Paraneptunicella aestuarii: one gene and its partner. The protein of the gene in region 1 binds, or shares a complex with, the protein of each later gene. Links are inferred from orthologs where the notes say so. Each region holds a gene or a part of one and is shown in the gene's direction. Other genes may lie near its edges. The genes, in order: KIH87_RS06840 and sdhA.

The links.
Region 2: the proteins of KIH87_RS06840 (region 1) and sdhA are in contact, whole or in part, in a crystal structure (PDB 6C12), measured with the Escherichia coli proteins. The link is inferred for Paraneptunicella aestuarii from one-to-one orthologs.

What each region holds. Positions count from the first base shown.
Region 1 is NZ_CP074570.1:1,645,173-1,655,595, forward strand. The notes cover bases 4,011-6,923. They hold KIH87_RS06840 (FAD assembly factor SdhE), read left to right. Parts: upstream 4,011-5,297; coding sequence 5,298-5,549; downstream 5,550-6,923. Other genes in these bases: KIH87_RS06830 (FKBP-type peptidyl-prolyl cis-trans isomerase), read right to left, coding at 4,011-4,015; ygfZ (tRNA-modifying protein YgfZ), read right to left, coding at 4,197-5,171; KIH87_RS06845 (protein YgfX), read left to right, coding at 5,521-6,003; nadB (L-aspartate oxidase), read right to left, coding at 6,018-6,923. In the rest of the region: KIH87_RS06825 (amidohydrolase family protein), read right to left, coding at 1-3,225; more of KIH87_RS06830, read right to left, coding at 3,530-4,010; more of nadB, read right to left, coding at 6,924-7,640; RNA polymerase sigma factor RpoE, read left to right, coding at 8,170-8,748; KIH87_RS06860 (sigma-E factor negative regulatory protein), read left to right, coding at 8,850-9,476; KIH87_RS06865 (MucB/RseB C-terminal domain-containing protein), read left to right, coding at 9,490-10,423. UniProt on the Escherichia coli protein: An FAD assembly protein, which accelerates covalent attachment of the cofactor into other proteins.
Region 2 is NZ_CP074570.1:2,311,824-2,322,332, forward strand. What follows is about bases 3,090-6,088. They hold sdhA (succinate dehydrogenase flavoprotein subunit), read left to right. Parts: upstream 3,090-3,702; coding sequence 3,703-5,475; downstream 5,476-6,088. Other genes in these bases: sdhC (succinate dehydrogenase, cytochrome b556 subunit), read left to right, coding at 3,090-3,361; sdhD (succinate dehydrogenase, hydrophobic membrane anchor protein), read left to right, coding at 3,355-3,702; KIH87_RS09570 (succinate dehydrogenase iron-sulfur subunit), read left to right, coding at 5,490-6,088. In the rest of the region: KIH87_RS09545 (TonB-dependent receptor), read right to left, coding at 1-785; KIH87_RS09550 (citrate synthase), read right to left, coding at 1,139-2,419; more of sdhC, read left to right, coding at 2,987-3,089; more of KIH87_RS09570, read left to right, coding at 6,089-6,200; KIH87_RS09575 (2-oxoglutarate dehydrogenase E1 component), read left to right, coding at 6,389-9,214; odhB (2-oxoglutarate dehydrogenase complex dihydrolipoyllysine-residue succinyltransferase), read left to right, coding at 9,224-10,509. UniProt on the Escherichia coli protein: Two distinct, membrane-bound, FAD-containing enzymes are responsible for the catalysis of fumarate and succinate interconversion; the fumarate reductase is used in anaerobic growth, and the succinate dehydrogenase is used in aerobic growth.

The sequences.
Region 1 (10,423 bases):
AGATTCGTATACGCGGCCATTTAGCACGGTGTAAGTGACGAATTCGCTTTTACTAATATCGTTTAATACATCGCCATCAATAACAACCAAATCCGCTAATTTGCCGCTTTCGATGCTACCCATGTCTTTACCCATTCCCAAATGCGTTGCACCATCAATAGTGGCGCCGCGCAGTGCTTCCCAAGGCGTGAATCCGCCTTGAACCATGCTCCATAGTTCCCAATGAGCAGCTAAGCCTTCACGTTGACCGTGGGCACCAATATGAACACTAACTCCATTGTCTCGTAGCTTTTTCGCATAAGTGGCTACGCGAGGGTGATTGTATTGCTCGTCAGGTGCTGTTGTACGGCGAATCGCACGCTCATCTAACAGGAACGAAGGTGTGTAACGCAACAAGCGTTCGTTTTTCCATACTTCTGTTCTGTCATACCAGTATTCTTCACCCATCATGCCGCCGTATGACACGATAAATGTTGGGGTGTAACCGAATTTGGTTGAGGACCAGAGTGTTGTCAGGTCGTTATAACCATATGCAATTGGAATGGAGTGCTCCAGGCCAGTGTGACCATCTACCAGCATGCTCAGGTTTTGATGGAACTTACCGCCGCCTTCTGGCACGACCATCATGTTGAGTTCTCGAGCCGCTGCCAGAATTTGCTGACGTTGAGCACGAGCAGGTTGATTGTAGCTCTTAACTGAAATGGCGCCTTGGTCTTTTAAACGCTGAACATGGAATAGAGCATCTTCGTATGAATTTACCACCGATTTATGGCTGATAAGCTCGCCACCGTAAAGGATTTTCCCGGTAGAGAATATGCGTGGTGCAACGACGTTCCCTGCTTTTTGTTGCTCAGCAGCAGCGAAGATTTCCGTACTGTTGTTCGATGGGTCGTGAATGGTGGTTACACCAAATGAGACATTGGAGTACATCATCCAATTTTGCTGTGGAATGATTTCCTTGCGACCTTGAGCGCCATGAGCGTGAGCATCAACCAATCCCGGAACGACAGTTTTATCGGTTACGTCGATAATTTCAGTGCCTTTAGGGATATCAACATTCTTTCCAACAACAACGATGCGATTGTCTTTAATCAGTACCGTACCGCCTTCGATGACTTCTTGTTCCACATTGGCATTTCTCATGGTAACAATGTTGCCACCAACTAACGCTTTGTAACCCGTTGGTTTGTCTGATTTTTGTTTGAAGCTCAGATTTAAGCCTTCAGCTTCTGGCTCTGGTAATGCTTCTGGCGCCCCTGCAACGAAGTCAAATGCGTCTTTTAGATCACGTTCAAAGAAACGAGGGCCGTGGAACCAGCTGATTGTTTGGCTGTCAGGGCTCCAATTCAGATATTGACCAGCGCGGCTTGATAATTGTTTAACCGGCATGGCTTTGTTGCTGCCGTTGAGTGTTTGGCGCTTACCTACTTCAACAAAGGGGGTAACATACACTTTGTATTGTTCAATGAAAGCAACCCACTTTTTGTCATGAGACAAACGATATTCCTGTACCTTGTCGGCTCCGTATAAATGTTCGCGACGATCTTCACCGTTAAGGTCAACACTTGCTAATTGGAGTTCAGGGTAAGGTGCTGAAACGCTGTCGGTGAAATAAACGCGATCATTGTCTCCGGCAAAATGAGGGGCTGAACCTGATTTGCTTACACGCTTGGTGTCTTGGGTTTTGATATCCAGAACATAAATGCCTGGGTCTACTGACCATTTGGGAGGAAGTAGATAGCCACCAGTGAATTTCTCATAAGTGATTTTCTTACCGTCGGTAGAAAAGCTGGGACTAACATAATGCCCCGGCTCTTTGGTCAGGGTTTTACCTGTGCCGCCTTTGGCTGACACCATTTTGATGCTACCCAGTTCCTGATCATTCCAGGTGCTGTAAACAATGTATTTTCCATCGTTGGAGTAACGTGGGTAGAATTCATCGTGATCATCTTGTTTGGTTAAGCGCTTGACGTTTCCTGATTTCAGATCTTTTACGTAAAGTTTGCCTAAGGCTTGAAACAGAATTTGTTGTCCATTGGGCGACTTCTGTGACCAGCGCAGCATTTTTACGTCAAATTCGTCCGGTGCAACATCCACATCAAAATGAAGGGCATCCGCATATTGCAGCTTGGCTTCGATGTTGACTGGAATGTCGTTAATTGAGTTGTCTTTAATATTTAACTTGTGAAATTTACCGGCTGTCCAGTAAACCAGAGACTTGGAGTCTGGCGTCCAGTCAAAGTAAGGGAAGTAACCTTCGGAGCCAAAGCCTTCCTGGTTGTCGTGCTCCATGTTCAGAGTCAACATGGTTTCTTCACCATTGTGGACGTTTTTCAGGAACAACGCGGTTTTTTCTTTTACTCTGCGGAGGAAGGCAACATAACGACCGTCGGGGGATGGTGTGGGTACAACTGCACCACCTGTGCCTGAGATATAACGCTCAACTTCGCCTTCCAAGGTATCGTAACGATTGATAGCAAACGTTGATTTCAATGGGTCACGATTGTAGGAGAAGATGTGGCCGCTAGTGATATCGCGAGTGTAATAGATGTATCTACCGTCTGGAGAGAAACTTGGATCAGCTTGGTTTTTCTGATCTTGCTTGCCATTGGAGCGTTCTTGAATGGCAACGCCTTCACCGCCTGAAACGTGATACATCCAGATTTCACCAGCAGGAATACTACGACGAGACATAATGCCTTTTGTTGCTACCAGATACTGACCATCGGGGCTCCATTTAGGGGAGTGGATCAGGTTTTTCTTTTCTGTGCTGATTTGCTTGAGATTATTCCCTTCCAGATCCATCGTCCAGATGTTGGAAATGCCACCACGGTCTGAAATAAAGGCGATGGTTTTACCATCCGGGCTTACGGTTGGTTGAATGTTCCAGGCGAAATCTTGGGTTAAGGCTTTTGCCTTGCCGCCATCGATATTCATCATGTAGATGTCACCCAGCATATCAAACACAATGTGCTTGCCATCTGGGGTTACATCCAGGCTGGACCAGGTTGTTTCGTTCGTGTCTATTTTGACACTGTGCAAAGGAAATGGAGGATTAAGAACATCCCATTCTTTTTTCTCTGCTTCTTCGGTGGTTTTGGTTAGAGATGCTTCGTTTTCATTCTCTGAGCTTTTCTCAACAGCCAATGTTGTGAAGCTCAAGCCAAGTAAACAGAGACACAGTAGTCTTTTGGTATTTGGCAGGAGTGGGAACTGATTTTTCATTCGGACTCTCTACGTAGTTATAATTCTGATTTCTGTCGCTGACAGAAGGGCTTTTTGTCTGTCAAAGGCAATCTTTTAAAGATGGTTCGGCATAGTAGCCTAAATCCTTTACTTCGGAGGGGGATTATATTGCAATTTTGTGAATGTGAAGGGCAAAGATTGCTTTACGTTTATACAAAAGTGTATGGATTTGTGTCGATAATCGACAAAATGTGTATAAAAATAATCGAATTGATGTGGATAATGGTAAGAAATAGAAAGTTGCAAGAGAGCGCCTGAATATGACGCTCCCGGAAAATAGTTATTAGTGGTTATGACCACAGCCACCTGGACTATGAGCGTGACCGTGTTGCACTTCCTCTGCAGTTGCAGGGCGAACTGAAACTACTTCAACATCGAATGACAAATCGTGGCCAGCAAGTGGGTGGTTGCCATCAACAACAACGTGATCTTCACTTACATCAATAATAATCACCGACTGGTCGCCGTGATCGGTAGAGGCTCTGAATTGCATACCAACTTGAGGTTCCATACCTTCGAACATATTTTTCGGTACAGCTTGAACCAGTTGGTCGTGACGTTCGCCGTAAGCGTCTGCTGCGGGAACGGTGGTTTGCATTTTCTCGCCAGCTTCACGGCCTAATAACGCATTTTCCAAGCCAATAATCAACTGACCGTGACCAAACAGGAATTGAAGAGGTTCATCGCCGGCGGTGCTATCAATATCGACACCATCGGGAGTGGAGACTGTGTAGTGAATTGCTACTACAGTATCTTGAGCAATTTTCATAGGATTAACCATTTATCTAGAATGAGCGCTAATTGTAACTCATTGAGTTTGAGATTTTTGCACTATTTTTGATGTGCTTTTTATCTTATATCAGTGAAAAGGAACAAGTTCTCTATCAGCCGCAGGGAAGCGGCTGTTGATAATCCATGGATTGATTCGACGAGTCGTTTGGAATCGCGAGTTAGCCCTCAAGAGAATAGGGCAAAGGACATACTTGAAAGACAATATCGGGATTGCTTTGTAAGCGTATTGATGGTGACTCTTCCAAATCATTGGGCAGAACGGCAAATGCCCAGGTTTTTCCTGCTTCTGTTGTGTTTTTCTCTGTAGCGCTGCTCTCTGTTGCACTGTATAGCACCGTGCCGATGCGACGCCAGTTTTCTCCCAATTGAAGTTCCAGAGTTTCTCCCGGAGGAATTGACGCTTCTACTGCGCTCTCCAAAATGGCTCCGGCGCGTTTGTTTTTGCCTAGATATTTGGTACGAGCCACCACTTCCTGCCCCATATAACAGCCTTTTTTGAAGCTAATGGCGTTTAATGCCTGAAGGTTCATCATTTGAGGCACGTACTCTTCGCTCAGTTCAGCGTTGAGTTTAGGAATGCCTGCCTGAATATCTAGCGCATTCCACAGGTTTTCTTCGGCGGATGTGGCGCTAGACAAGATGTTTTCTATTGTTAAGGACTTCGGTAGTAAAAGCGCAAAACGTGTCACAGGTTGGGAAAGTTGAGTTAACCAGATATCGCCATTGGCATGAGAAGCATACTGGCTGGGTGTATTTTCATCTGGGCTTGCTAACCCCAACTTTTCCATTGCCGAGACGGGAAACTGTTCCGTGATAACACCCCAATATTGGTATTGTTCGCTAACATCGGTGAATTCAATTTTGGAGAAAACCGAATACTTCTTCAATTCTCGAAGGCTGTTCTCGGTGCACCCTTTGTCAGTGATAAGTAAATAGTGATCGTCAGCACACAAGACTTGAAATATCGCCCAGGTTTTCCCTTTGGCACTGCAATGAGCGGCAAGGGTTGATTGCCCGCTGGATAACAGGGTTAAATCGGCTGTGACTTGCCCTTGAAGAAATTGCTGTCTGTCTTCACCTGTGACCAGAATGATGGATTTTTCAGTAATAGGACAAAGAGTAAGGTCAGACATATTCGTTCTCGTTATTAAAATCTGTTGAGTGCGTTTATATGCTGGCAATATGGGGCTATAATCGCAACACTCAAGCAGATTTTAATAAATTTGCGTCTGGAAAAATGCAACTTAAGTGAAGATTGAATGTTTGATAAGAAACGTGTTTCTCGACTGAAATGGGCTTGCCGTCGCGGGATGTTGGAGTTGGATGTGCTGTTTATGCCTTTTGTGGAAGAAGCATTCGACGAATTAAGTGACGAAGATAAAGAACTCTTCGAGCGCTTATTAACGTGCGACGATCCGGATTTGTTTGCTTGGTTTATGGGACATGCCAAGTGTGAAGACCCCGAATATGCCAGGATGGTTAATGTCATTCTCGATAGAGTCAAAGTATAGAATTCAGGTAACGCCTGCCCGGTTTCGCGCTTATTCGATAGTTACCATCGGGGCGGTTTTTATTTCCTCTGTCTGGTTATGGCAGCCTGATTGGTTGCCTATGCAACTGTATATGCAGTTGCTTTTAACTCTGCTGTTATTGATTCACACATATCAATTATTGCGTAAGCGATGGCGCACAGGTTTTGTGTTGTCGCTCATGCCTGATGGTCGAATGCAATCTCTTTGTGAGTTAGATAACACGGGGAGTGATAAGCAGTTCGCTTTGTTGCTTAATCCGGGCATTCAGTGGCAGATCTCATCTCGCTCAAGGGCAATACCTTGGTGTTTATGGCTGCACCTGACTAACATGCAGCAACAGAAACTGTGGGTTTGTTTATATTCTGATGAACTGAGTGATGCTGATTATCGCAGGTTGTGTTTAGCGATCCGCTATCAGCATCACAGAGGCTAAGTTGCCAATTCAGATTAATGTGTTTTCGGATGCGTTTTCGAAACTATGGTGGGTGAAAGCACGGTTGGGCCAGATTCAGCAAGTTGATCCGGGTAATCCAGATTGTAGTGCAAGCCTCGGCTTTCCTTACGTTCCATGGCACAGCGAACGATTAATTCCGCGACTGTTAGCAAGTTACGCAATTCTAGCAGGTTATTACTGACCCTAAAGTGTGCATAGTATTCCTGTACTTCCTGTTTCAGCAATTCGATACGATGCATAGCGCGTTCGAGCCTTTTGTTAGTACGCACAATGCCTACGTAGTCCCACATAAACAGGCGTAGTTCGTGCCAGTTATGTTGGATAACCACTTCTTCATCTGAATCACTAACCCGGCTTTCATCCCAGGCTCTAATGGGCTCGTTTGACACTTCTTCATTCAAGCGAGACAAAATATCTTTTGCGGCAGCATGGGCAAATACTACGCACTCCAGCAAAGAGTTACTCGCCATACGATTAGCGCCGTGTAATCCGGTGTAAGCGACTTCACCGATGGCATAGACGTTGTCCAGATCGGTTTTCGCGTTCTTATCCGTCATGACACCGCCACAACTATAGTGGGCTGCGGGTACAACAGGAATGGGATCGCGGGTGATATCAATGCCCAGAGAACGGCATTTCTTATAAATATTCGGAAAATGTTTGATGACAAACTCTGCTGGCTTGTGACTGATGTCCAGGAACATACAGTCGGCGCCCAGACGCTTCATTTCATAGTCGATAGCTCGTGCCACAATATCACGAGGCGCTAATTCCAAACGCTCATCAAACTTATGCATAAAGCGGCTGCCGTCGGCGTGGCATAAATAAGCACCTTCGCCCCGTAGCGCTTCGGTTATCAGGAAATTCTTGGCTTGGGGATGATATAAACAAGTCGGGTGAAACTGGTTAAATTCCATATTGGCAACGCGGCAACCTGCACGCCAAGCCATTGCGATACCGTCACCACTGGCAATATCCGGGTTGGATGTGTATTGATAAACCTTACTGGCTCCGCCGGTGGCAAGTGTGACAAAGCGACTGCGGATCACTTCAACCTGTTCAATCTTTCTGTTCCATACATAACAGCCTAAACATTGTTTACTGTTATTTTGGCTGGTGATCAGGTCGATAGCGTTGAAACCTTCCATCAATGTAATGTTTGGGTGCGCTTGTACAGCCTCCGACAAGGTGTATTGCACCGCTTTACCTGTTGCATCAGCTGCGTGCAAAATGCGTCGGTGCGAGTGACCACCTTCACGAGTCAGGTGATAGCGAGTACCGCCTTGGGCATCGGTTTCTTCATCGAAATCAACACCAGTGTCAATCAACCAGTTCATACAGTCTTTAGCATTCTGCGCGGTAAACTCCACTATGTCCTGATCACAGATGCCTGCACCAGCCAGCATGGTGTCCTGGACGTGTGACGCAATGGAATCCTCTTCGTCGAATACTGCAGCAATGCCGCCTTGGGCATACTTTGTGGAGCCTTCAGACATTTTGCTTTTACTAATGACGACGACCTGGCAGTGTTGTGCCAGTTTTAATGCCAGACTGAGGCCTGCTGCGCCGCTACCGATGACAAGCACATCACATGAATATTCAACGGGTTGGTTCATAGGATTGAAGTTAATTGCCTTTATTACTGTTTAAATAAGGGTGATATGTCTAATGCTCAATGAAATTAATCATACCTGAATGATCTTGGCAGAAACGTACTTTTGCGTATGTTAGCGTGTATGCAAGAGGATCATTGTGCAAAACAAGGCGCTCATCATACCGTTAAGCGAGGGAAATTAAAAAAGGAATCCAACCGGTTTTGATTGAAAAATGTACATTGAAGTGCGTTTTTTGTCTGAATTTAATCTTAATGCAATTTATTTTTACATTTTTCAGAACTTTTTCATGGTGCTGTAGTCTATTAAGTTGCTTACTTGAGCCAAACACCCAAAATGTTCAGGGAAACTGCATATGGATAGCGGCCTTGATTAGGTGGTTTACATTTAATGCTTAGCCTGTTCAAGCGAGATGAATCGCTATAAACTTGCCTGCATTGTGAAAGCCGCTTTAATTAAAGCTGGTAGCAAAGTGTGCTAAACGATTTGATTCCCTCGGGTGACAAAAGAAGAAATAGGAGATACGGCTCGAATGAGCGAGCAAGCGACAGATCAGCAAATTGTTGAGCGGGTACAGCGTGGTGATAAGAATGCGTTTGGTTTATTGGTAACCAAATACCAGCATAAGGTTGCTCATCTTGTATCCCGATATGTGAAAAATTCCGGTGATGTTGCTGATGTGACACAGGAAGCTTTTGTAAAAGCATATCGAGCGTTAGCGAATTTTAGAGGGGAAAGTGCGTTTTATACCTGGCTATATCGTATTGCAGTGAATACAGCCAAGAATTACCTTGCATCGCAAGGGCGCAAAGCACCAACGAATGATGTTGACGCAGAGGAAGCAGACTTTTACGATGGCAGTGACTCGTTGAGAGAAAATTCAACACCTGAACGAGTATTGCTAACGGAAGAAATTAACCGATTGTTGTTTGAAACAGTGGAGAAGTTACCCGAAGATTTACGTATGGCGATTACCTTACGTGAAATTGAGGGAATGAGTTACGAGGATATTGCCAGTGTGATGGATTGTCCGGTAGGAACGGTGCGTTCCAGGATATTCAGAGCTCGGGAAGCAATTGATGCAGTGATTCAACCATTGTTGCAAAGATAAAGTATTACAAAGATTAAGTGCTACAAAGAGAACATGATCTTTGTCGATACACAGTAAGTGTGCTAATTGAATAATAAAATAAGCCGTGGCATTGAGGTATTATGACGCAACGTAAAATCGAGAGCCTGTCAGCGTATATTGACGGCGACCATCAGGATGGAAAGTTTCTCGAAGAGCTCCGTAGTGATCCAGAACTCATCAGTAAATGGCACCGTTACCATATAATTAAAGACGGACTGAAAAACGAATTACCGACCGAATTGCATTTGGATTTGTCTGACAGTATTGCCAAAGCCATTGAGAAAGAACCAGTGATTATGGCGCCCAAGCCATCGTTACTGAAAAGCTTTTTCGGTAAGGGATCAAAAGGTTCTGTTACGCCTTTGGTGCAACAAACCGGGCAGTTTGCGATTGCCGCGACTGTCGCCGTTGCTGTTATTCTCGGATATCAACAGTACAATACCCCTGTCGCTGAACAGCCATTTAGCGCCACTCCCGTTATTCCTGTTTCTGGTATTCAAGGTGGTTTGTCACCTGTGAGTTTGGAGCAAACTCGCTCTTTGCCGGGGAATGATGTTATGGAGCAAAGACGTCGCTTAAATGCTTATTTGAACGATCATAATCAACAAGTACGTCGGAAGAGTAATGTTGAACCTAACTCAAATACCCCAGATGATGCATCGAATGAGGGTACGAACAAAGATAGCGGACATCCAGATAATAAATAGATATGTTGCAAGCTTGCTACTGATAGCGAGCTTGGTTTTTACCTCTTTGGCTGATGCCCGCTCTGATGTTTCCCGAACGTCAGGCGCGGCAGTTGTATGGCTGGATAAGTTGCGTTCCAGCCTGCACAATCTGAATTACCGAATTACCTTTGTTGTCACAAAACCTAATGGCGAGTCCGAGCCTTATCTGTGGCGTCACGGTGTTCAGGATGGCATTGAGATGGAGCATCTTAGCCTGTTGAATGGCCCCGGGCGAGAGGCATTCCGTATTGGGAACAAAGTGAGTTACTTTGAGCCCAATGGGGAGCCTTACAGTATTCGTTCCAATTACATCAATGGGCCAATCCCTAAACAGTTTTTTAAGCCACCTGAATTGTTGCAAAATGCCTACGATATAGTGCTGGTCGGCAAGAGTCGTATTTCTGGTTTGCCTGCGCAGCAAATTCGTATCGTCAGTGCCGATGGCAGTCGATACAGTTTTACTGTCTGGTTGGCGTACGACAGCGGGTTACTGCTGAAATTGGATTTGCTGGATATGGAAGGCAAGCTCATCGAGCAAATTCAGGTGACATCCATTCATGTTTCCGATGAACCTGATGAGTATTTTACAAAAATTGAGCGAGATAAGTTGCCGGAAATTGCCAGTGTTCACAGGCATAAGGGATTTAGCCATCAATGGAAAATAGATTGGTTGCCTAAAGGCATGGCAATTATTAAAGAGGATGTGCATCAGTTGCCGATGACCGGGGAGCTGGTGGATTATGTTCTGCTCAGTGATGGATTGGTGGATGTTTCTGTGTATATGCGTGAGCTGCAAGGGCAACTGCCGGAAAGCGGCTGGTTACGCCATGAATCTACCACCTTGTTGTCACTTAATAACGGCACAATGGAAGTGACTATTGTGGGCAAGATCCCACCTAAAACAGCGAATGCTATCGCGAGTTCCA
Region 2 (10,509 bases), 670 kb from region 1 along the record:
TCCGCATCACGGAAATGGAAATTCAATAATGCATCAAATTTGTCGTTAGGCTCCCACAGCAATTGGAAACGACCTGCTTTTTCAGAAAAGCCACCTAATACATTATTTTGTTCAAAGCCCGGGGCTTTGTTGTCGATGTAGTCATCGCGATTTTGAATCAATAAGGAAGCACGAGCAGAAAGTGTGTCAGTTAACGCGCCGCCTACAGCAGTATCAAAATCTTTAGTGCCGTAAGAACCCAAAGTGAAATTTAGGTGAGCATCAAAATCTTGAGAAGGCTTTTTGGAATCTACTTTTACGATACCAGCAGGAGTGTTACGACCAAACAACGTACCTTGTGGACCACGTAGCACTTCTGTTTGTTCGATATCGAACATTGGGAAGCCTTTGGTTAGAGAGTTTTCTAGAACAACTTCGTCATAAACCAAAGAAACAGGTTGTGATGCCAACAAATCGAAATCTGTGTTACCCAAACCACGAATATAAAAACGTGGGAAAGTACGTCCGAAAGAGGATTCGATTAATAGACTGGGAATTCTCATGGAAAGGGCACGAACATCCATACCTGAAGAACCCATGATGTCCATTTCTTTGCTGGTTAGTGCGGCAACAGAAATTGGAACTTCCTGAACGTTTTGAGTTCTTTTCTGAGCGGTAACCATGATGACTTCCAACTCAAGAGATTTCTCGTCTTTTTTACTGTCGTTTTCCTGAGCTAAGGCATAGGGATTAGACAATGCTAATGCCACACCAATAGCTAAAGGTGCTTTGCTGTTAATTTTCATACGAGTACCGTTTATTGTGTGCGATTTCGAAATTGCTTTTTTTTATGCCAGCGCATTATCGGACTAAAGTCTTATAAAAGCACGAAAAAACTACACTGGATAATGTAATTATTCCTTATTGAAACTAAAGATTTGCATACGCAATCTCTGTGTTTCCATGACAAAGGTGTAATTAAAGCTAAAAAAATTCTTACCTGTCAAATTATTCGAGCCAATTCAATTTTTAATTTGAATTCATTCTTTTTCTTTGGGGTAGGTTATTTTTATTTAATTCAGTTTTATTTAATTCAGGAAAGGAAATAAAAAAATAGAGGCTATTAAGCCTCTATTTTTAGAATGGTAAGTCATTAAAATTATTTTTTAATAGACTTGAATGGACGTTGAGTTTTACCCGTATAAAGTTGACGAGGACGTCCAATCTTTTGACCTGGTTGACTTAGCATTTCGTGCCAATGAGAAGCCCATCCTACAGTACGTGCCAAAGCAAAAATACAGGTAAACATGTTAGTCGGGATACCAATTGCTTTTAATACGATACCAGAGTAGAAATCAACGTTAGGGAAGAGTTTCTTCTCTACAAAGTATGGGTCACTCAGAGCAATACGCTCAAGTTCCATCGCTACATCTAACAACGGATCTTTAAGGTTCAGCTCTTTCAATACTTCGTGACAGCTTTCTCTCATGACGGTTGCGCGAGGGTCATAGTTCTTATAAACCCTGTGACCAAAGCCCATCAAACGGAAAGGATCGTTTTTGTCTTTTGCTTTCTCAATAAACATTGGAATGCGATCAACAGAACCGATTTCTTTCAACATATTCAAACACGCTTCGTTTGCACCACCGTGAGCTGGACCCCACAAAGACGCAACGCCAGCAGCAATACATGCATAAGGGTTAGCGCCAGAAGAACCCGCTAATCTAACGGTAGAAGTAGAAGCATTTTGTTCGTGATCAGCATGCAAGGTGAAGATACGATCAACAGCGCGAGCAATGGTTGGGCTGATTTTGTATTCTTCAGCAGGTACAGAGAACATCATATTCAGGAAGTTTTCTGCATAAGACAAGTCGTTACGTGGGTAAACGAAAGGTTGACCAACGTTAAACTTGTAACACATCGCTACCAATGTAGGCATTTTGGCGACCAAACGGATGGCGCTTCTTAAACGCTGTTCCGGATCATGAATAGCCAAATCGTCATGGTAGAAAGAAGAAAGCGCACCAACAGTACCACACAGCATTGCCATGGGGTGTGCATCGCGACGGAAGCCTTTAAAGAAATCATTGACACTGTCATGCACCATGGTGTGACGAGTGATAGTTGATTTGAATTCCTGATAATCCTTTTCGTTTGGCGCTTCGCCGTGCAATAGCATGTAAACGACTTCAAGATAATCCGCGTCGCGGGCTAGATCTTCAATTGAATAGCCTCTGTGCAGCAACACCCCTTTATCGCCGTCAATGAAGGTGATTTCGGACTCACAAGAACCTGTTGCCATGAAGCCCGGATCGAAAGTGAACATTCCGATTTTACCAAGAGCTCGTACGTCAATGACATCAAGTCCTGCCGTGCCGCTTAAAATAGGTAGTTCAATCTCTTTATCACCTACTTTCAGAATGGCTGTTTTGTCTGCCATATAAAACTCTCCTTAAGAAGTTTTTCTGGGTGTTTTCGGGACATATGCGACCCCGCAGAATTTAAGCGCCGCTATTTGTACTGTTATTACCAGCATAAGTCAATTTTAATGCATCGCTTAAGTATACCAATGCTAGTGGCGGATTGCGTAATGAACAAAGTAAATTTAAATAATGATCTAAATACATATGATAAATGGGACTTACGCTTAAAAAGATGTTAGCTAAAAATAAGATGTTAGTTAAAAATCGTGCATTCTGTGAAATAAATGTGAAGCATTTGTTAAATCCATATCACAAGAAATCCGATCTCTAAATAATCTCGTAAAAATGTTTATTTTTGGGTGTAACAAAAATTGTTTTTGCTGCGCGTCACTTATATACTTTTGCGGCGTCACAGCTAAGACCCTACGATTTTAGTGCAAAATAATTTTTCAATTATTTTATTTGTTAATGCTGTGACATCTTGCAGGTAGCTGGAGACTCGTGATTTGGCATTTTTGTGGCAATTTACTAGTCTCTTGAGAGATGTGAAATTTGAAAGCCCGCAAGGGTAACAGGCGATAATGGTGAAAAAACAAAGACCAGTTAATTTACAACTCAATACGATTAGTTTCCCTCCTTCTGCTATTTCTTCGATTCTTCATCGCGTTACTGGCGTGGCAATGTTCTTTGCGCTTTTATTTGTAATATGCGCTTGGGCAATGTCATTAACTTCTGCTGAAGGTTTCGCGACAGTTCAAGAATTGATGAATGGCTTTATAGGCAAAGTTATCGCAATTGGCACAGTGTCAGCATTGACTTATCACTTGCTGGCTGGTTTGCGTCATGTTGTGATGGATTTTGGTCACTGGGAAGAGATTGAGTCAGGTAATAATAGTGCCAAAGTGACGATAGTGCTTTGGGTGATCATAACTATCGTGATTGGAGTTGTATTATGGTAACAAATCAGGCAACCCTGAAGCGTGATGGTGTGCAGGATTTTGTCTCCCTCAGAGCAACTGCGGCAATTATCACTGCCTTTACTGTATTCATGGCATGGTTTTTCATCTCAACTCCAACCATTACCTTCGAAGTATGGCACGGGTTGTTCTCTCATCTCGGCATGAAAGTCTTCACTTTAGCTACGCTCGTAGCAATCATGATTCACGTTCGCATTGGACTATGGCAGGTATTAACGGATTACGTTAAGCCTCCAAAAATTCGTGCAGGATTGCAATTTATCCTGAACTTGATTGCGTTCGTATACGTTGCCGTTGGTCTGTTTGTTTTGTGGGGTATCTAAGTGAAAGTTTCAGTACATGAATATGATGCTGTAGTCATCGGTGCCGGTGGTGCGGGTATGCGCGCTGCTTTGCAAATTTCTCAATCAGGCAAGTCCTGTGCTCTTTTATCTAAAGTATTCCCGACCCGTTCTCACACAGTATCTGCTCAAGGCGGTATTACCGTTGCTTTGGGTAATGCTCATGAAGATAACTGGGAATGGCACATGTACGATACGGTTAAAGGTTCTGATTATATCGGTGACCAGGACGCTATCGAATATATGTGTAAAACAGGCCCAGAAGCCATTCTTGAAATGGAAAATATGGGTTTGCCTTTCTCTCGTTTTGAGAACGGTAAGATCTACCAAAGACCTTTTGGTGGTCAATCCAAGAATTTTGGTGGCGAGCAGGGCGCTCGTACCGCAGCAGCAGCTGACCGTACTGGTCACGCATTGTTGCATTTGCTTTATCAGCAAAACGTTAAGAACAAAACCAAAGTATTCAGTGAATGGTATGCGCTGGATTTGGTTAAGAACCAGGACGGCGATGTTGTTGGTTGTACAGCCATTGATATCGAAACTGGCGAGGTGGTTTACTTTAAATCTCGTGCAGTTGTGTTGGCGACAGGTGGCGCAGGCCGTATTTACGCATCCACTACAAACGCTCACATCAACACCGGTGACGGTGTAGGTATGGCGCTTCGCGCTGGTGTTTGTTTGCAAGATATGGAAATGTGGCAGTTCCACCCAACCGGCATTGCGGGAGCTGGTACATTGGTAACAGAAGGTTGTCGTGGTGAAGGTGGCTATCTATTAAATAAAGATGGCGAACGCTTCATGGAGCGTTATGCACCTAACGCGAAAGACCTTGCTGGCCGTGACGTTGTTGCTCGTTCTATGATGACTGAGATTCGCGAAGGCCGCGGTTGTGATGGCCCTTGGGGTCCTCATATTAAGTTGAAACTGGATCACCTGGGTAAAGAAGTGCTTGAGTCTCGCTTGCCGGGTATTCTTGAATTGTCTCGTACATTCGCACACGTTGATCCTGTTAAAGAACCGATTCCGGTTATTCCAACCTGTCACTACATGATGGGTGGTATTCCAACGAACGTAGATGGTCAGGCGATTACTATCGACGAAAACGGTAATGAAAAACCTGTAAATGGTTTGTTTGCCTGTGGTGAGATTGCTTGTGTATCTGTACACGGTGCTAACCGCCTGGGTGGTAACTCATTACTTGATTTGGTGGTATTTGGTCGTGCGACTGGTTTGCATTTGGGTAAAGCATTAAACGAAATTGATACTGCTAGAGAAGCCAGCGAATCTGATGTTGATGAAGCGCTAGCTCGTTTCAACCGTTGGGAAAACTCAGAACCTGGTAAGGGTGAGGATCCTGTTCAAATCAAGAAAGACATGCAGCAATGTATGCAACTGAATTTCTCTGTATTCCGTGAAGGCGAAGCGATGGCGCAAGGCTTGAATGAATTGAAAGAAATTCGTGAGCGCTTGAAGCATGCCCGTCTGGATGACAAGAGCTCTGATTTCAACACACAACGTATAGAGTGTCTGGAATTAGATAACTTGATGGAAACAGCTTATGCAACAGCCGTTGCTGCGAACTTCAGAACCGAGAGCCGTGGCGCACATAGCCGCTTCGACTTCCCGGATCGTGATGACGAGAACTGGTTGTGCCACTCGATTTATAAACCGAGTGATGAGTCTATGATTAAGCGTGAAGTAAACATGTCGCCTAAGACTCGCGAAGCGTTTCCACCTAAAGCTCGTACTTATTAAGAGGTATTTCATCCATGATGCGTGAATTTTCAGTTTATCGATACAATCCTGATGTTGATAATGCGCCTCGTATGCAGTCTTACAAGCTAGAGGTTGAAGAAGGTCAGGACATGATGGTGTTGGATGCACTCTTATTATTAAAAGAGCAAGATCCAACATTGTCTTTTAGACGTTCTTGCCGTGAAGGTGTTTGTGGTTCAGATGGCGTAAACATGAATGGTAAGAATGGGTTGGCTTGTATTACTCCATTGTCAGACCTGGGGAATGGCACAATTGTTATTCGTCCTTTACCTGGTTTGCCTGTAGTGAGAGATCTGGTTATCGACATGACCCAGTTCTACACTCAATACGAGAAGATCAAGCCGTTTTTGATTAATGACAGTAAACAACCGCCTGCAAGAGAATATCTGCAATCTCCAGAAGAGCGTGAAAAGCTTGACGGTTTGTATGAATGTATCTTGTGTGCATGTTGTTCTACATCGTGCCCGTCTTTCTGGTGGAATCCAGATAAGTTTATTGGACCTGCGGGTCTGTTACATGCATATCGTTTTCTTGCTGATAGCAGGGATACAGCCACCGAAGCTCGTTTGAGTGAACTTGATGATGCGTTTAGCGTATTCCGCTGCCACGGCATCATGAACTGTGTGAGTGTATGTCCAAAAGGATTGAATCCGACTAAAGCAATTGGTCAGATTAAATCTATGTTATTGCAACGAGCGATGTAACAGGAATGCAAATGTGGATCTGGCTTTGGCAAGATCCACATAGCAAGGAAGAAGGCATAGTAAACGAAGTATTCAAAGCATGTCTTAAACAGTGCACTCCGCTCATAACGGCTTGTCTGTGTGTGCATGGGATCTTTGGCTATACTGCAACCATTAACGATTAATATTTGTTTGAGAAAGGGCAAACGATGCACGAAAGCGTGATGAAAGCATGGTGGGAATCGTCTCACATGGCTGGGGGTAACGCTGCTTACGTAGAGGAATTATACGAAGCTTATCTGGACAATCCACTGAGTGTCAGTGAGGATTGGAGAGAAGTTTTCGACAAATTGCCGAAAGTAGACGGAGTAGCACTGGAAACCAAACACAGTGAAGTGCGTAACCAGTTCCGTTTAATGGCCGAGCAAGGTTTAAAGGCTAAAATGCCTGTTGCCGCCAGTAAACAAGTTGCAACCGAAGCTGACCAAAAACAGGTTAAAGTTCTACAGCTAATCAATGCCTATCGCTTTCGAGGGCATCAACATGCCAATCTCGATCCTCTGGGGTTATGGCATCAAGAGCGTGTAAGAGATCTTGAACTGTCATATCACAACCTATCTGAAGAAGATTTTCATAGCGTATATAACGTAGGCTCTTATGCCGTCGGTCAAGAGCAGATGACGCTTGGCGAGTTATATAAGTCGCTGAATCGAACCTACTGTAATTCCATTGGTGCTGAGTACATGCACATCACCAATACGGAAGAAAAGCGCTGGATCCAAAAATATTTTGAAGGTGCCCAGTCCACACCTAAATTTGATCGTGAAACCAAGATCGACATTTTGAAAGGTCTGGTCGCGGCTGACGGTATGGAAAAATACCTTGGGGCTAAATTCCCGGGCGCTAAACGTTTTTCATTGGAAGGTGGTGATGCACTGGTTCCAATGTTGAAAGGCTTGATCAAACACGCGGGTAAAAACGGTGCCAAAGAAGTGGTTATCGGTATGGCTCACCGTGGTCGTTTGAACGTGTTGGTTAACGTGATGGGTAAAAATCCATCAGTCCTGTTCGATGAATTCTCAGGTAAACATGATGAATCATTGGGCATGGGTGACGTTAAGTACCACTCAGGTTTTTCTTCTGATTTCTCAACACCGGGTGGCAATGTTCACTTGGCGCTAGCCTTTAACCCATCTCACCTTGAGATCGTTAATCCGGTGGTAATGGGATCGGTAAGAGCGCGCCTGGATCGTCGTGAATGCGACAATGGTTCCATGGTTCTTCCAATTACCATTCACGGTGACTCAGCTATTGCGGGTCAGGGTGTTGTACAAGAAACCTTTAATATGTCACAAACCCGTGGCTTTAAAGTGGGCGGTACAGTGCGCATAGTGGTGAACAACCAGGTTGGTTTTACTACATCCAAAACCATTGATACTCGTTCCACCCAGTATTGTACTGATATCGCCAAGATGGTTCAGGCTCCGATTTTTCACGTAAATGCTGATGATCCGGAAGCAGTGCTTTTCGTATCACAGCTGGCGTTGGATTATCGCAATACCTTTAAACGCGATGTTGTGATTGATTTGGTGTGTTACCGTCGTCACGGTCACAACGAAGCGGATGAGCCCAATGCAACTCAGCCGTTGATGTACCAGAAAATCAAGAAACATCCTGTTCCTCGTCAACTTTATGCTGAACAACTTATTGCTCAAGGTGTGATTGAAGAGCATGAAGTTGATAAGTTAGTCAATGAGTATCGCGCAGCATTGGATCACGGTGCTTGCGTTGTTCCTGAATGGCGTCCAATGACAGAACATTCTGTTGATTGGAGCCCTTATATCGGGAATGAGTGGAACGTTGCCTATGAGGGCGCGGTTTCTGTGAGTGAATTGAAGCGTATCGGTACCAAGATTTGTGAGTACCCGGAATCGTTTAAACTTCATTCACGAGTGCGTAAGCTGTATCAGGATCGTGAAGCTATGATGGCAGGGGAAAAACTGCTTGATTGGGGTGCGGCTGAAACATTGGCTTACGGCACTATTCTTGAAGCGGGTCATAATATCCGTTTGACTGGTCAGGATAGTGGACGTGGTACTTTCTTCCATCGCCACGCTGTATTACATAATCAAACTGACGCTGCTGAATATATGCCACTGGAATATATTAGTGACAAGCAAGGGAAAATAGAAATCTATGACTCTGTATTGTCTGAAGCGGCGGCCATGGCTTTTGAATTCGGTTATGCAACAGCAGAACCCGGTTCTTTGGTACTGTGGGAAGCTCAGTTTGGTGACTTTGCTAACGGCGCTCAGGTTGTCATCGACCAGTTCTTATCATCTGGTGAGCATAAGTGGGGACGTTTGTGCGGTCTAACCTTATTGTTGCCTCATGGTTATGAAGGTCAGGGGCCAGAGCACAGTTCTGCGCGTCTTGAGCGTTTCCTGCAATTGTCTGCTGGGCACAACTGGCAGGTTTGTGTGCCTTCTACACCTTCGCAGGTGTACAACATGTTGCGCCGTCAGATCATCCGACCTTTACGTCGTCCATTGATCGTCATGTCACCTAAATCATTGTTAAGACATCCTTTGGCTGTCTCTTCCATGGAAGAGTTGGCAGAAGGTCGCTTCTACGAAGTGATTGATGAGATTGATGAGATTAAACCGGCAGGCGTAAAACGTGTGGTTATGTGTTCAGGCAAAGTTTACTACGACCTGTTAGAACAACGCCGCAAGAATGAACAAACCGATGTTGCCATTATCCGTATTGAACAGTTGTACCCATTCCCTCAAGAGGAAATGAAAGCAATTGTTCAAAAATATCAACATGTTAAAGACTGGGTTTGGTGTCAGGAAGAACCTCAGAACCAGGGAGCTTGGTATTGTAGTCAACATCACTTTGTTGAAGCCATCCCTGAAGGGGCAAAAGTGACTTATGCTGGCCGTGCCGCATCGTCTTCCCCTGCTGTAGGTTATCTGGCAATACACAACCAACAGCAAAAAGCGGTTGTTGCCGAAGCACTAGAAATTAATTAAAGGAATACCATGACAATTGAAATTAAAGTTCCCGTGTTGCCGGAGTCTGTAGCTGATGCCACTGTGGCAACCTGGCATGTAAAACAAGGTGACACAGTATCTCGCGACCAAAATTTGGTTGATATTGAAACCGACAAAGTTGTGTTGGAAGTGGTTGCGCCTAATGATGGTGTTATTTCCAGCATTACCGGTGCTGAAGGTGATACCGTTTTAGCTGAACAAGTTATTGCATTATTGGAAGAAAGCGCCGGTCAGGCTAAACCTGCCGCTGCTGAAGCAAAATCTCAATCCAGTTCTAAAGGTGAAGTCATGGATATTAAAGTTCCGGTTCTTCCTGAATCAGTTGCTGATGCAACTGTTGCAACCTGGCATGTACAGCCGGGTGAAGCTGTCTCCAGAGATCAAAATTTGGTTGATATCGAAACTGACAAAGTTGTGTTGGAAGTTGTCGCGCCTGCCGATGGCTCTTTAAGTGAAATCCTGGCTCAGGAAGGCGAAACGGTAAACGCTGAGCAAATTATCGCTAAATTTGTAGCGGGTGCCGGAGCGGCTCCTGCTGCGGCAGCACCAGCAGCAGAAGCAGAAGCTGATTCTGACAGTGAAGCACTTAGCCCGTCAGTTCGTCGTTTGTTGGCTGAAAAAGATATCGACCCTGCATCAATTCGTGGTACGGGCAAAAATGGTCGTATTACCCGTGAAGATGTGGAAGCACATTTGAAAGGTGGTTCTGCTCCTGCGCCAGCAGCGAGTACAACTCAACCTTCTACAGCTGCCGCTCCAGTTACTGGCATGGTAGATCGTACAGAAAAACGCGTTCCTATGACCCGTTTGCGTAAGACTATCGCTACTCGCTTGTTAAATGCCAAGAATTCTACGGCCATGTTGACGACATTTAATGAAGTTAACATGAAACCTATTATGGATATTCGTAAGCAATATCAAGATGCATTTGAAAAGAAACATGGCATTCGTCTTGGTTTCATGTCTTTCTACGTGAAAGCAGTTGTTGAAGCGTTGAAGCGATTCCCTGAAGTGAATGCGTCAATTGATGGCGACGATATTTGCTATCACAACTATTTCGATATCTCTATGGCTGTTTCTACGCCTCGTGGATTGGTAACACCAGTATTAAAAGATTGTGATCAATTGTCTTTGGCTGAGATTGAAAAGGGTATTAAAAACCTTGCTATTAAAGGTCGTGACGGCAAGTTGTCTATGGAAGAATTGCAAGGCGGTACATTCACCATCACTAATGGTGGCGTATTTGGTTCTTTGATGTCTACTCCTATTATTAA